Regions from separate parts of the Arthrobacter sp. GQ119 genome, predicted to be linked through region 1. Evidence: predicted binding sites of a transcription regulator. Region 1 holds the regulator's gene; each other region holds the start of a gene.

The links. The regulator Rex, encoded in region 1, represses fermentation and respiration genes when NADH is low (regulators of the CRP and FNR family bind a similar motif). The targets are predictions, from matches to a motif close to CTTGTGAANNNNTTCACAAG.
Region 2: AC6CH3_RS22145 (glyceraldehyde-3-phosphate dehydrogenase) is a predicted target of Rex. The motif match lies at 1,901-1,920, and genes of this name have one in related genera.
Region 3: araB (ribulokinase) is a predicted target of Rex. The motif match lies at 2,441-2,460, and genes of this name have one in related genera.

What each region holds. Positions count from the first base shown of each region.
Region 1 covers NZ_JCAXEA010000013.1:84,308-88,779, forward strand. Annotated here, with positions in the region: gene AC6CH3_RS13350 (3-deoxy-7-phosphoheptulonate synthase) at 1-397, shown strand, start outside; gene AC6CH3_RS13355 (helix-turn-helix domain-containing protein) at 502-714, shown strand; gene AC6CH3_RS13360 (30S ribosomal protein bS22) at 941-1,039, shown strand; gene AC6CH3_RS13365 (HAD family hydrolase) at 1,186-2,004, opposite strand; gene AC6CH3_RS13370 (glutaredoxin family protein) at 2,125-2,379, shown strand; gene AC6CH3_RS13375 (redox-sensing transcriptional repressor Rex) at 2,469-3,164, shown strand; gene AC6CH3_RS13380 (hypothetical protein) at 3,263-4,108, opposite strand; gene AC6CH3_RS13385 (hypothetical protein) at 4,218-4,472, opposite strand, start outside.
Region 2 covers NZ_JCAXEA010000034.1:17,656-22,127, forward strand. Annotated here, with positions in the region: gene AC6CH3_RS22130 (YaaA family protein) at 1-414, opposite strand, end outside; gene AC6CH3_RS22135 (alpha/beta hydrolase) at 498-1,355, opposite strand; RNA gene rnpB (RNase P RNA component class A) at 1,454-1,845, shown strand; gene AC6CH3_RS22145 (glyceraldehyde-3-phosphate dehydrogenase) at 2,138-3,631, shown strand; gene AC6CH3_RS22150 (hypothetical protein) at 3,740-3,961, shown strand; gene AC6CH3_RS22155 (HNH endonuclease family protein) at 4,083-4,472, shown strand, end outside.
Region 3 covers NZ_JCAXEA010000002.1:301,296-305,767, reverse strand. Annotated here, with positions in the region: gene AC6CH3_RS03315 (L-ribulose-5-phosphate 4-epimerase) at 1-568, opposite strand, end outside; gene araB (ribulokinase) at 565-2,358, opposite strand; gene AC6CH3_RS03305 (immunoglobulin-like domain-containing protein) at 2,609-4,472, opposite strand, start outside.

The DNA of each region.
Region 1 (4,472 bases):
CGGCGGCCGGAAGGGCCCCAACTACTCCGCCGCCGACGTCGAAGCTGCGTCATCGAGGCTCGCGGCAAAGAACCTCAACCCGCGGCTCATCGTGGACGCCAGCCATGCCAACAGCGGCAAGAGCCATCACCGCCAGGCCGAGGTTGCCCTTGAAATCGGTGCGCAGCTGGAAGATGCAGGCGCCGCCGCAAACGCCGTGGCCGGGGTCATGCTCGAGAGCTTCCTCGTAGGCGGCGCCCAGAACCTGGACGTGGCCGGGCACGCCGCCGGGAAGGACGAGCTCGTCTACGGTCAGAGCGTCACCGACGCGTGCATGGAGTGGGACGTGACGGCCTCGGTCCTGGAGCAGCTGGCGGCGTCGTCGCGGAAACGCCGGGCTTTCACAATGGCCACGTGAGCATCTAGAGTAACTAGGACACGGTTGTTCGATGGCTCAGCATCGGCGCACCGCAGACAAACATGGGATGCCGCAATGTTGCTGAGAGCAAAGGAATATGGGAAATGTCCGCAGAGTCGAACTTCTCGAACGCCAAGTTCTTGACCGTGGCCGAAGTGGCTGAGGTCATGCGCGTCTCCAAAATGACCGTGTACCGGCTGGTCCATTCCGGGGAGATGCCGGCCGTTCGGTTCGGCCGCTCGTACCGGGTTCCGGAGACCGCCGTCGAGCAGTACCTCAAGGGTGCTGTTGTGGACGGACAGTCGGACACCGCGTGATTCTTGGCGCTCAACTGACCGTTCGGATTCCCGTGGCGGCTGCAGCTTCCTTGGGGGCGGTTGCAGGTCATGGGAATGCCGGCGGTCAGGAGGCGCCCGGATAAGCGGTACCCTGTTAAGGAACGTTTTACGTCATTGTAAGAATCTGTCAGTTGTTCAGTCTGTTGCTTAGTCCACGGACCTTCTCCATCAGACAGGTACTGCATCTAGTTTGTAAGGAACTTTCGTGGGTTCAGTTATTAAGAAGCGTCGCAAGCGTATGGCCAAGAAGAAGCACCGCAAGTTGCTTCGCAAGACCCGCCACCAGCGCCGCAACAAGAAGTAGAGATACTTTCAGTGCGTGGATGCCCGCCGCCTTTCGAGGTGGCGGGCATTTTTGCGTTCAACTCACCCGCGGATGCGCAAAATCCCCCTCGACGCCGGAATTCCGGTGTCGAGGGGGATTTTGCGCGTCGCCGGTAAGGAAGCGCCTCAAAGCCGGGGGCCGCGGAAGCGCGAGTAGCCCCTCCACAGGCCGTACACCGCCCCTCCGGCGGTTGCGGCCTTGAGCCCAAGTGTCGCGGCGCGCCGGCCCGAGCGGAAGTCATAGACCGGCCAGTTGTGCTCCCGGGCGTGCTTGCGCAGCCGGACGTCCGGGTTGATGGCGACCGGGTGGCCCACCAGGGTCAGCAGCGGGATGTCGTTATAGGAGTCGCTGTACGCCCAGCAGCGCTTGAGGTCCAGGCCTTCGGCATCGGCGAGGCCCTGGACGGCCACCGCCTTCGCCGAACCGTGCAGGATGTCGCCGACCAGCCGCCCGGTGTACAGTCCCTCGCTGATTTCTCCAACGGTGCCCAGCGCCCCCGTGAGCCCCAGCCGGGTGGAGATGACCGTGGCCACTTCGATCGGAGTGGCAGTCACGAGCCAGACCTGGCGCCCCACGCGCAGGTGCTGCTGGGTCAGGGCCTTGGTGCCGGGCCAGATCCGGGAGGCGATCATCTCGTCGTAGACCTCTTCGCCGAGCACCTTAATGTCTTCCACGGTGATGCCGGAGGCAAGGGTCAGGGCGGAGTCCCGCACCGCGTGGACGTCGTCAATGTTTTCGCCACGGATCACGAACTTGAACTGCTTCCACGCCATGCCGGCCGCCTGGGGGAGGGTAAAGGCTCCCCGCTGATGCATTTTCCGGGCCACGTGGAAAAGGCTGGCGCCCCTCATCAGGGTGTTGTCGACGTCGAAAAACGCGGCCTCGCCTTGTTGCCGCGTTGCAACGGGCTGCCTGGCCACAGCGACATACTTCTCCTCAGGCATGCCACTGAGTCTAGTCAACGCGGGGAAGCCCATCCTCCGGGGACGCCCAATCGGGCCAACTCGTCGCGTTCTGCCGACGCCGGCATCGCTCCGCGCCGGGAACGGCGCTACGGTTGAGCCATGGCAAATCCCGACGTCGTTCTCCTCACCAAAGCTGACTGTCACCTGTGCGCTGCCGCGCGCGACGCCGTCGGACGGGTTGCCGCAGGGCTGGGAATTGGGTGGACGGAACAGTCGGTGGACGGCGATGAAGCCCTCCGGGACCGCTACGCCGAAGAAATCCCGGTGGTGCTGGTGGACGGGATCCAGCGCGACTTCTGGAAGATCGACGAGGCAAGGCTCGAGCGCGTCCTGCGCCAGGCGATGGCGCGCTAGCCGCGTATCCCGCACAGAGGCACCGGCTTTGTTGACATAAGTGATGGGGATTTAGAGTGGACTCACAACGCGACGCAATGGAGCAATTAGTGACTTCGCTCGATTCACCACCCCAGGCCGTGCCAGGGCACACCGGTGCTGCCGGCAAGCAGATCCCGCCAGCCGCTGTGGCCCGGCTGACCATCTACCTGCGCGCCCTGAACTCCCTCCTCGCCGAAGGAATTGAACGCGTCTCGTCCGAGTCCCTGGCCGAGGCCTCCGGGGTCAGCTCCTCCACCCTCCGCAAGGACCTCTCCCACGTGGGATCGTATGGCACCCGCGGTGTGGGCTATGAGGTCCAGTACCTCAGTCGCCACATTGCCGCCACTCTCGGACTTACGCACGACTGGAAGGTTGCCATCGTCGGCGCCGGTAACCTGGGCAAAGCGCTGGCCAGGTACGGCGGGTTCGAGTCCCGCGGCTTCGACGTGGTGGCTATTTTCGACGCCGACCAGATGGTGGTTGGCAACGAGGTGGGCTGGCTGCGCGTGAGTGACGTGGCGGACCTTGAAGCCGTGCTGGAGCGGACGGGCACGAACATGGTGGTCCTCGCCTTGCCGGCGGCCGTGGCCCAGAGCGTTTGCGACCGCGTGGTGGCGGCGGGCGTACGCAGCATTCTCAGCTTTGCGCCGGTGATGCTGCAGGTTCCCGACGATGTTAACCTCCGCAAGGTGGACATGGCCACCGAGCTGCAGATCCTGGCCTACCACGCGCAACGGGCGCAGACCCCGGGGCAACCGCACTGACTTGCGGCCCCGGTTAAGCGCGAACGTACACCTGTGGCCCCTGACTCCGCTGGGAGTGAGAGGCCACAAGGTAGGTGAACAACAGGCAGTTGGCGTGGTTAGCGGCCGTACGGGCCGGCGTACGGGTTGGCGAAGGGTTGCGGCTTCTGGAAGTACGGTGAAGCCGCAGGCATGTACAGCATCACGATCGCGGCGATCCCAAGGACGACCACCACGGTGTTGATGCCCAGCGGCGCAATGGAGAAGATTGACAGCGCCGCAAAGACGGTGCCCAGGATCCGGGCCCAGTTCTTGCCCTTGCGCACGTTGAAAGCGACCAGGGCGTAGAGACCGGCGCCGATCAGGGTCGCGACCACCATCGTGCCGATGATGATGGGCTTAATGTCTTCGAAGGGGATGTTCTGGCCGCTGCCCCGAAGTTGGTCTTCGAACGTCTGACGCATGATGGGGTCGTCGAGGGTGGGAATGCTGACCAACAGGGACAGGAGCGAGAGGACGCCCGCGGCAATAATCATCCAGAACGCTCTGTCCACCAGCTTCGGAACGCCGGCCGGGCCCTGGCCCCCGGGCTGCTGCGAAGGGTACTGGGCATACGGTGACTGGCCATATGGCGACGGGCCCTGAGGCGGCTGGCCGTACGGCTGTTGCCCGTACTGTGGCTGTCCATACTGCGGCGGGTTCTGCCCGTACTGCGGCTGCTGTTCTCCGAACTGCGGCGTGTTCTGGCCGTACTGCGGCTGCTGGGGAGCGTTTTGGCCATACTGCGGCGCATTTTGGCCGAACTGCGGCGCGTTCTGTCCATACTGGGGGGCATTTTGGCCGTATTGCGGAGCATTCTGGCCGTACTGCGGCTGCCCGTTGCTGTCCCGTCCCGGCTCATCGGAATCATGGCGGCCGGAATCCGGATCGTTGGGGTTGCGAGGCGGGACTGGAGGAGTGCTCATGAGCGTTCCTTTGCGTTGTGACGTAGGGACCGGCCGCCGGGTTCAGACGCATTGCCCTGCCCCCAGCATGGCTTAACTCCACCGTACCCCTCACCGGGCGTGTCGAGGCTCATCCCCGAGGGGTATTCGCGGCAAACCAGGCCTGCGAGTTGGGAACCCACATCAGCACGGTTGCGGCCAGGGCTGCCAGAAAGCCCAGCCCGTTGCCGCCGCGGCCGTCAGTGAAGGCGAGGCTTATGACAGCGAGAAGCAGGGAGGCAGCGGCAACAGCCGTCAGTGCGAGCCGGCCCCACTCCCGGGCTTCCTTCATATTCATGGCCAGGACAATCTGCACCGCGGACAGCGCCGCGCCGCAGACCGCGAG
Region 2 (4,472 bases), on a different contig from region 1:
TCCGACGTCGGGCAATGCCGTTGACATCGACAGCCGATAGGCGGGCACGGAGTCCGCGAAGCGGATGGCTCCCCACAGTGCCGAAATCACCAGCACCGCGTCATCCGCACGGCGCTTTTGCGCCGCCGTCATCGACTTATAGCCCAGCGCGTCGTACAGGACGCCTGAATACACCTGGTGGGCCGGCGCCGCCGGTTCCGCGTGCAGCCGCGTGTTGCGTTCGACGTCGGACGTCAGCGTTGCTCCGACGCCGAGCAGTGCCAGGGCATCTTCGTGCGCGCTCACCGTCCCCAGTGCATCGAGCACCTTGGCCCGGCACGGGTTCAGCTCAGGGAAGCTCAGGGACGTCCAGTCCATGGCGTCGCCGTGGACGGCAGGGGTCTTACCTTCAGACGGGGGAAGCAGGATCAGCACCGTACGATCTTACCGGTGCCCGCCGGCCCTGTTCTCCGGGGAGCTGTGCGTCTCCGGGGGCTGTGCGTCTCCGGGCTGCGCGCTCAGCGGAGGTGCCTGCCCAGGAAGGACACCACGTCAGGCAGGATGGCCCGCCAGTAATCCGCATCGTGTCCTCCCGTCCGGAAGCCGCCCTCCACCACGCCGGGGAGGCCGCTGGCGTACTGCTTGACCCACGGGAACAGTTCGTCCTCGGTTCCGCAGTCGACCCGTTTGGGCACCGCAGCCAATCTTGGCCGCAGCGCGAACACGTCGTGGGCCGCAAAATCGGAAGGGCTGTCGAAGGCTCCTTCGATTCTCTTGTCATATCGGTCCCAGACTGCCGGGCTCATGGCTGCCACGGCCCGGATGCCGGGCAGGCGGGCCTGCGAGGCGAGAAGCAGGACGCCGAAGCCTCCCATGGACAGACCGAAAAGGCCGACCCGGCCAAGGTCGTAGCCCTGCGAGCCCAGGAAGGGGACAAACTCATCCGCCAGCATTGACTGGGTGTCGGTGCCGTCTGCGCGGGGGTGCCACCAGGTGTCGCCGCCGTCCACCGACGCAATGGCGAACGGTGTCCCGCCGATAAAGAGGTGGCGTCTCAGGACTTCGTGCGCCTTGAGCACATCGAAGATCCCTTCGTTGTTGCCGCCCAGGCCGTGAAGGAACAGCGCCAGAGGGAAGTCCGTCCCGCTCCTGCCGGGGAGCACCGGCGTGGCAATGGACCAGTGGGTTGTTGCCGCAGGCCGGAACTTCGAAACGAAGGAACCACCGCGCATGGCCACCGAGGGAGGTCCCGCTGGTGGGTTGGGCCACGGGGAGGGGGGCGGATGGGTGGCGGTGCACCCGGTGACCGTGTAGGCGCCAACGCCCAGCCCCGCCAGCTGAAGCAGGCGGCGCCGGGTCACTGCGGACGCGTCCATGATCCGATCATAGGCTCGGCGCGCCTGTGTGGCAGGTGGATGCGTGGCAGCGTCCCTGTGTGGCAGGGGCCCGCACTGACCGTAGAATGGACTGCGGATGGGTTGACCAGGCGGCCGCGCGTCACGCAAGTGGCTCGAGGAACGTCCGGGCTCCTCAGAGCAGGGTGGTGGGTAACGCCCACTCGGGGTAACCCGCAGGCCAGTGCCACAGAAAACAGACCGCCTGCCTCGCGCCGATTTGAAAGAGGCACGATGCAGGTAAGGGTGAAACGGTGGTGTAAGAGACCACCAGCTTCCCGGGTGACCGGGAAGGCTAGGTAAACCCCACCCGGAGCAAGGCCAGACAGGGCACGTTTGAGGGCTGCTCGCCCGAGTGCCCGGGTAGGCCGCTGGAGGGCGCCGGCAACGGCGTTCGTAGATGGATGGCCGCTACTCCCGCCCCGGCAACGGCGCGGGAACACAGAACCCGGCGTATCGGTCAACCCATCCATTTATTCTGCCGCCGTTCCTGCCGCGTGCCCGGCGCGCACGGCCCCGCAAGGCCCGGTGTGAGAGATTTCACGTGCCCCCGGTCATCCGCGGCGCGTGCCCAGCCCTAGAATAGACCTTGAACGTAGGAGTTCTACCGCCGGATCTGCGTTCGCAACCGGCGGTTTTTCTTTGCAACGTCAATGGCATCCGGGGCGGACCGAAACCCTGCCGGTGCCAGCGCCCCTGGATACTTCGGGTGGCCGACTTCCGGTTACGAGGACGTAGCCGGTCGAACCAAGGAAGGTAGTTCTGTGAGCCAGACGTCAGATTCTTGTCTCGATACGTGGATGGGCCGCGAGGCGCTCGCCGAGGCCATGATCCCGGTGATCGGCCGGCTGTACCGGGAAAATAACGTGGTCACTTCGATCCACGGCCGCAGCCTGATCAACAAGTCCACCATGAACATCCTCAAGGCGCACCGCTTCGCCCGCCGGATGAGCAAGGACGAGCTGCTCCTGGAGGAAACGGCACCCCTGCTCGATACGCTCGCAAAGCTGGACCTGGGTGCCGCTGCGATCGACATCGCGCGTCTGAACCAGAAGTTCAAGTCCGACGGCGGCGACGCCACTTTGGAAGAATTCCTCCGCGCCGAGCTGGCTGAGATCGTTGGCAAGCGTGGCGCCGATGACCGCACCAGCACCGACGTCGTCCTTTATGGGTTTGGCCGGATCGGCCGCCTTGTCGCCCGGCTCCTCATCGAAAAGGCCGGCGGCGGCCATGGCCTGCGTCTGCGCGCCATCGTCGTGCGGCGTGGTTCCCACAACGACCTTTCCAAGCGTGCGAGCCTCTTGCGCCGCGACTCGGTCCACGGTTCCTTCGAAGGCACCATCAAGGTGGACGAGGAAGCGAACACCATCACGGCAAACGGCGTCCAGGTGCAGGTCATCTACTCGGACAACCCTGCCACGATTGACTACACGGAGTACGGCATCAACAATGCCCTGGTCGTGGACAACACGGGCCGCTGGCGCGACAGCGAGGGCCTGTCCCAGCACCTGCTGAGCAAGGGCGTGGGGCGCGTGCTGCTGACGGCTCCGGGCAAGGGCGAGCTGAAGAACATCGTTCACGGCATCAACCACGGCACCATCCTGGATTCGGACAAGATCGTCACCGCGGCATCCTGCACCACCAACGCCATCACCCCGGTACTGAAGGCGATCAACGACAAGTACGGCGTCATCCACGGCCACGTGGAGACCGTTCACTCGTTCACGAACGACCAGAACCTGATCGACAACTTCCACAAGGGCGACCGCCGCGGCCGCTCGGCCGCGCTGAACATGGTGATCACCGAAACGGGTGCGGCCAAGGCCGTGGCCAAGGCGCTTCCGGAACTGCAGGGCAAGCTCACCGGCAGCTCCATCCGCGTCCCCACGCCGGATGTCTCCCTGGCGATCCTGAACCTGACCCTGGAAAACGGCACCACCAAGGACGAGGTCAACGATTACCTGCGGGAAATGTCGCTGCACTCGGTCCTGCGCAAGCAGATCGACTACATCGACTCCCCGGAGGTCGTCTCCACGGACTTCGTCGGCTCCCGCCGTACCGGGATCGTGGACGGTCTGGCCACTGTCTCCACCGACAAGAACCTGGTTCTCTACGTCTGGTACGACAACGAGTTCGGGTACAGCTGCCAGGTTGTCCGGGTCATGGAGGAAATGGCAGGCGTGAACCCGCCCACGTTCCCCGCCAAGGACTCCGTCAAGGACGCAGCCCCCGTGCTGGCCGCAGCGGGATCCGTCTAGCCCCGGACCTCTGGTGAGCCCGCGGCCGAAAGCCGCGGGCGCCCACTCTTTCCCAACTTCCCGGCTGGTTCTCTGGAATCAGCCGGGAAAGGGGACCACACTGTTCTCATGGAACAAGACTCGACCCTCCAGCGCGACACACCGCATGACACAACACTGGAACACGCACTTGACGTGGCGCGGGCAAACCAGAAAGAGGCGCAGCGCCTCCTGGACCAAGCCGTCGCCGCACATGCCGGCGGCGAGGTCAGCCACGAGCGGGTTGCACAATTGCAGCGCCTGCTCGACCTGGCCAACGAGGATCTCCGCCGGGTCATGAGGGAGCAGTAGTCCCTCAACTCGTCCTTCCCAGGGCACCGGTCCTCAACACTGTGGACATCTGCCCGGAGGCACCGGAGCTGCCCTAGTCTCGTGGGGTGTCCACAAGCCACGCCCCGAAGGGCGCCACGCGATGACCCTCAGCTGGTCCGCGTACAGGCGTGCCCGACGGCGCTCCCGCCAGGCATGGGCCGTGCTTGCCCTTCTCACGGTCCTGGCTGCGGCAGGCATAACCTGGTTTTTCACGGCCGGGCAGTTCCTGGCCGCTGAACCGGCGGTGTCCGGCCCCAGTGAGGTCCCCGTCTTCGACGCCACGTGGATGAAGCCTGTGGTGCCGCCCCGGCCTGTGCCGGAAGGCGCGGCGGTGGCGGCACTCGACTCGTTGCCCGTTAAAGGCAGGGCGTCCAAAAACGACTACGACCGGGCGGCCTTCGGCCAGGCCTGGTTCGACGCCGACCGCAACGGCTGCGACACCCGCAACGACATCCTCCGCCGCGACCTCAGCGACGTTGCCTACTCCACG
Region 3 (4,472 bases), on a different contig from region 1:
GGGCGTCCTTGCCGATGGTGAACGGGCCGTGGTTCTGCATCAGGACCGCCGGGGAGTTTGATCCCTGCAGGGTTTCCACGATGCCGCGGCCGATCGAGTCGTCCCCGATCAGGGCAAATGGCCCCACCGGAATGGTGCCGCCGAACTCATCGCCCATCATGGTCAGCACGCACGGGATGGCTTCACCGCGGGCGGCCCATGCCGTGGCGTAGGTGGAGTGCGTGTGCACCACTCCCCCGACGTCGGGCATGTGCCGGTACACGTAGGCGTGGGCGGCCGTGTCCGAGGACGGCGTGAGGTCCGGGTTTTCCCATTCGGCCGGGACACCGTCGGCGTCGGCGCTCAGGCTGCTCACGGGCGTGCCGTAGAGGTCCGTGACCACCATGGCCTCGGGGATCAGGTCGTCGTAGGACACGCCCGAGGGCTTGATGACCATCAGGTCATAGCCCGGGATCCGGCCGGACACGTTCCCGGCCGTCCAGACGACCAGTCCGTAGCGCGTCAGCTCCGCATGCAGTGCGCAGACATCCCGGCGGACCCGGGCGATGGTTTCCAGCAGGGCGCTCATGCCGAGACCTCCTGGGCGAGCTGGGCGGGCAGGGACGGGGCTGGCAGGGACTGGGCTGGCAGGGACTGGGCTGGCAGGGACTGGGCGGCGTTGCGCTGGATGGCCTTGAGCCGGTGCATGACGTCGTTGGTACCCCTGCCGAAGTAGTCATGCAGGGTCCGGTACTCGCGGAACAGTTCCTCGTACGCGGCGACGTTGTCCGGGATCGGTGTGTACACGGCACCGGGGGCGGAGCCCATTGCCGCAGCGGCGGCACGGATGTCCGGGTACTGGCCTGCTGCGACGGCGGCGTGGATGGCCGAACCGAGTGCGGGTCCCTGGGCCGAACCGATGGTGGAGAGCTGCAGGCCGGTGACGTCGGCGTAGATCTGCATCAGCAGTCGGTTCTTCAGCAGCCCGCCGGCAACAATGAATTCCTTCACCGGCACACCGGCGTCGCGGAAGGCGTCAACGATGGTGCGCGTGCCGAAGGCCGTGGCCTCCAGCAGCGCCCGGTAGATGTCCTCGGGGCGCGTGGCCAGGGTCTGGCCCACCACCGCTCCGGAGAGCTCATGGTCCACCAGGACCGAGCGGTTGCCCGAGTGCCAGTCCAGGGCGATCAGGCCGTGCCCGCCGATGGACTGGGCCGCGGCGAGTTCGGTCAGGTATTCGTGGATGCCGAGTCCTGCCTCGGCGGCGGCCGCGTGGTATTCGGGCGGAACCCCGTACTTCGTGAACCAGCCGAAGATGTCGCCCACCCCGGACTGGCCGGCCTCATAGCCCCAGAGCCCGTCGACTATGCCGCCGTCCACCACACCGCACATGCCGGGCACCTCGCGCAGCACATCCCCGTTCATCACATGGCAGGTGGAGGTGCCCATGATGGCCACCAGCTGGCCGGGCTCAACGGCTTTGGCCGCGGGGGCGGTGACGTGGGCGTCCACGTTGCCGACGGCGACGGCGATACCCTCAGGCAGTCCGGTCCACGCTGCGGCCTCGGCCGTCAGGTACCCTGCGGCGTCACCCAGGCGGCCAATTGCGTGGTCGAGTTTAGCGCTAACAAAATTGCTGAAGTGCGGATTCAGAGCGGCCAGGAAGTCCTCGGACGGGTAACGGCCGTCCTGGTAGATGCCTTTGTATCCGGCGGTGCAGGCGTTGCGGACGTAGCTGCCGCAAAGCTGCCAGACAATCCAGTCGGCAGCTTCCACCCAGTGGTCCATCTCCGCGTACGCCTCGGGATCCTCCTCCAGGAGCTGGAGCCCCTTGGCAAACTCCCACTCGGAGGAGATCAGGCCGCCGTACCGCGGCACCCACGTTTCACCCCGTTCGGCGGCAAGGGCATTGATGCGGTCCGCCTGCCCCTGGGCCGCATGATGGCGCCAAAGCTTGACGTAGGCATGGGGCCGGTTGGCGAAACCCGGCACTTCATTCAGGGGCGTTCCGTCGGCCTTTACCGGCACCATCGTGCACGCGGTGAAGTCCGTCGCGAGCCCAACCACCGCCGACGGGTCAATGCCCGCATCCGCGATCGCCGCCGGCACCGCATTCCGGAGTACGTCCCGGTAGTCGTTCGGCACCTGAAGCGCCCAATCACCCGGAAGCCGGGCGGTTCTTCCATCCGCCGCGTCCGCCACATCCGCAGGAAGCGCCTCTGTGACCACTGCATGCGGGTAATCAAACACGCCGCTGCCGAGCTCCCTGCCATCCCGGACCCGCACCACGACGGCCCGGCCAGACAGGGTGCCGTAATCCACCCCGATCACGTAATTGTCATTGCCGGTCTTGAACCCGATGTCCCCACTGGCTTGCATGCTGAAACCTCCATCCGGGAGGTACTGGCCCCTATGCCCGGTGTCGAAATGTAAAAGGTGGAAATGTAAAAGATTCTCTTCGATTGTGAACGCTAACATATCTCGGCGTCAAGCATTGCTGACGCCCAATGTTGGGCCGCGCTTGCCCTGCCAGACCCGACCGCCGCCATCGCATCACGGCAAGGAGACGAGGGCCCCGCCAGGGTCGGCGGAGCCCCCGTCCTTCCGGTGCCAGTGGTGCGGCGGCCCGCTACCCCAGCTGGCCGCGGAGACGCTCCAGCTCCGTTTTGGTAACGGGCAGGACGGTGCCGTGGCGCGGCGCGCGCGGAAGCTCGTAATTGCTCGAGAGCTTCCAGTTGGGGTTCTCCAGGCTGGTGCTCTCCAGCGGGATATAGCCGCGGCCGCCAAACTCGTCCACGAAGAGGTAGTACTTCTCTTCGGTGTTGGACTTGAAGACGGTGGGCCCTTCAACACCGCCGGTCCCTGCGTTCTTGCCGATGCAGTTGGCCATCAGGGACCAGGCGCGCGGGTTTGCCGCAGGCAGATCGACGGCCAGCAGGTCCGTGGACTTCTCCTGCATGATGTCGAGGCATCCGGAGACGCGGGCTTCGTCCTTCGTGAAGCGGTAGTAGGTGTCGCCTTCCTTGATGACAGTGGAGTCGATGACAGAGTCACCCGGGTCGTTCCAGACTTTGGCCTCACTGAAGGTCCGGAAGTCGCGGGTGGTGGAGTACATCATCTTGTTGTGGGTGCCGCCCGCGTGGTTAGGGTCGCTGTCGGCATAGATCTTGGAGGCCCAGTAGACCACGTAGGCGCCGATTTTCTCGTCATAGTGGGCTTCCGGCGCCCAGGTGTTTCCGGCAGTGTCCGGAGAGACCTTGACGTGGCGTTGCTCGGACCAGTTCACAAGGTCCGTTGACTCCCAGACCTCGATGTGCTGACTGCCTTGGCGCTGGGAGGAATCCCACGAGGTTCCGCCGCCGATGGAGAGGTCGGTGGCGATCATGTAGAACTTGTCGCCTTCCGGGGATCTGATGATGAAGGGGTCGCGCAGGCCTTTGGTGCCCAGCTTGGAGTTGAGGACGGGCTTCCCGCCGTTCAGCTCATCCCATTTGAGCGCGTCGTTGCCGCGGCTGGCGGCCATGAAAATGTTCTCTCCGGCGAGATCGTTGCCGGTGAAGTAGGCAAAGGCGTACCCCTCCCTGGCTTCTGCCTTGGGCAGCGGCAGAACAGTCACGAAGAACCTCGTCCTGGCCTTAACCGTTCCGAGGGTGACGGTTGCGTGCAGGTTAAGCTTTACCGGTTCGCTGCCGTACGCCGGCCGAGTGACCTCGCCGGTGGCGGTGATGACGGAGCTGTTGCTCGACTTCCAGTCCACTGTGGTTCCGTGAAGTCCAGTGGTCGGCAGGGTTATGTTGCCGCGGATTCCTCCTGCGTCCCACACGTTCAGCGCGGCCGATGCCTCACTGACTTTCCGGTCGTCACTGATGTCTTCGAGGACCGTCACAGTGAACGTCTTGGAAGCTGAGGCCCCACCTGAGGTGGCGGTGGCCGTCAGCGTCACGTTGGCGTTTCCGGTTCCGTGGGCGGGGCGTGTCACCACGCCTTTGGACGAAACGACGGCTTCGTTGGAAGACGACCACGCGTAAACCGATCCATTGGGTCCTGTGAGAGGCAGTTTTACGTCGGCGGTGACGGCACTGGTGTCGCCGAGTGACAGTTCCTTCAGATCGAGGGCTACCCGCTCTTCCGGAGAGACGTAGCCGAGCTCCCGCACTTCGGCCGCAGAGAGCGCCCGATTGTAGATGCGGAAGTCCCGGACCTGCCCTTTCAGGTACTTGTCACCGGCGTAGACAGACCGCCCAAGGTAGTTCGCCGTCGTCGCTCCTCCTCCGATGCTCCCGGGGGTGATGGTGACGCCGCTCTTGCGGGCGACCTCGGTGCCGTCCTCGTAGAGGACGGCCGTACCGCCGCTGAGGGTGTAGGTGATCGTTTTCCAGGCACCGCGTGCCAGGTCCCGTCCGGCGCTGGCGGTCTGCTCGGTTGACCAGTTGCCGCTGGCGATGGAGGTCCGGTACGAGTTGCCGGTGGTGAAGAGGTAGCCGTTGCCGGTG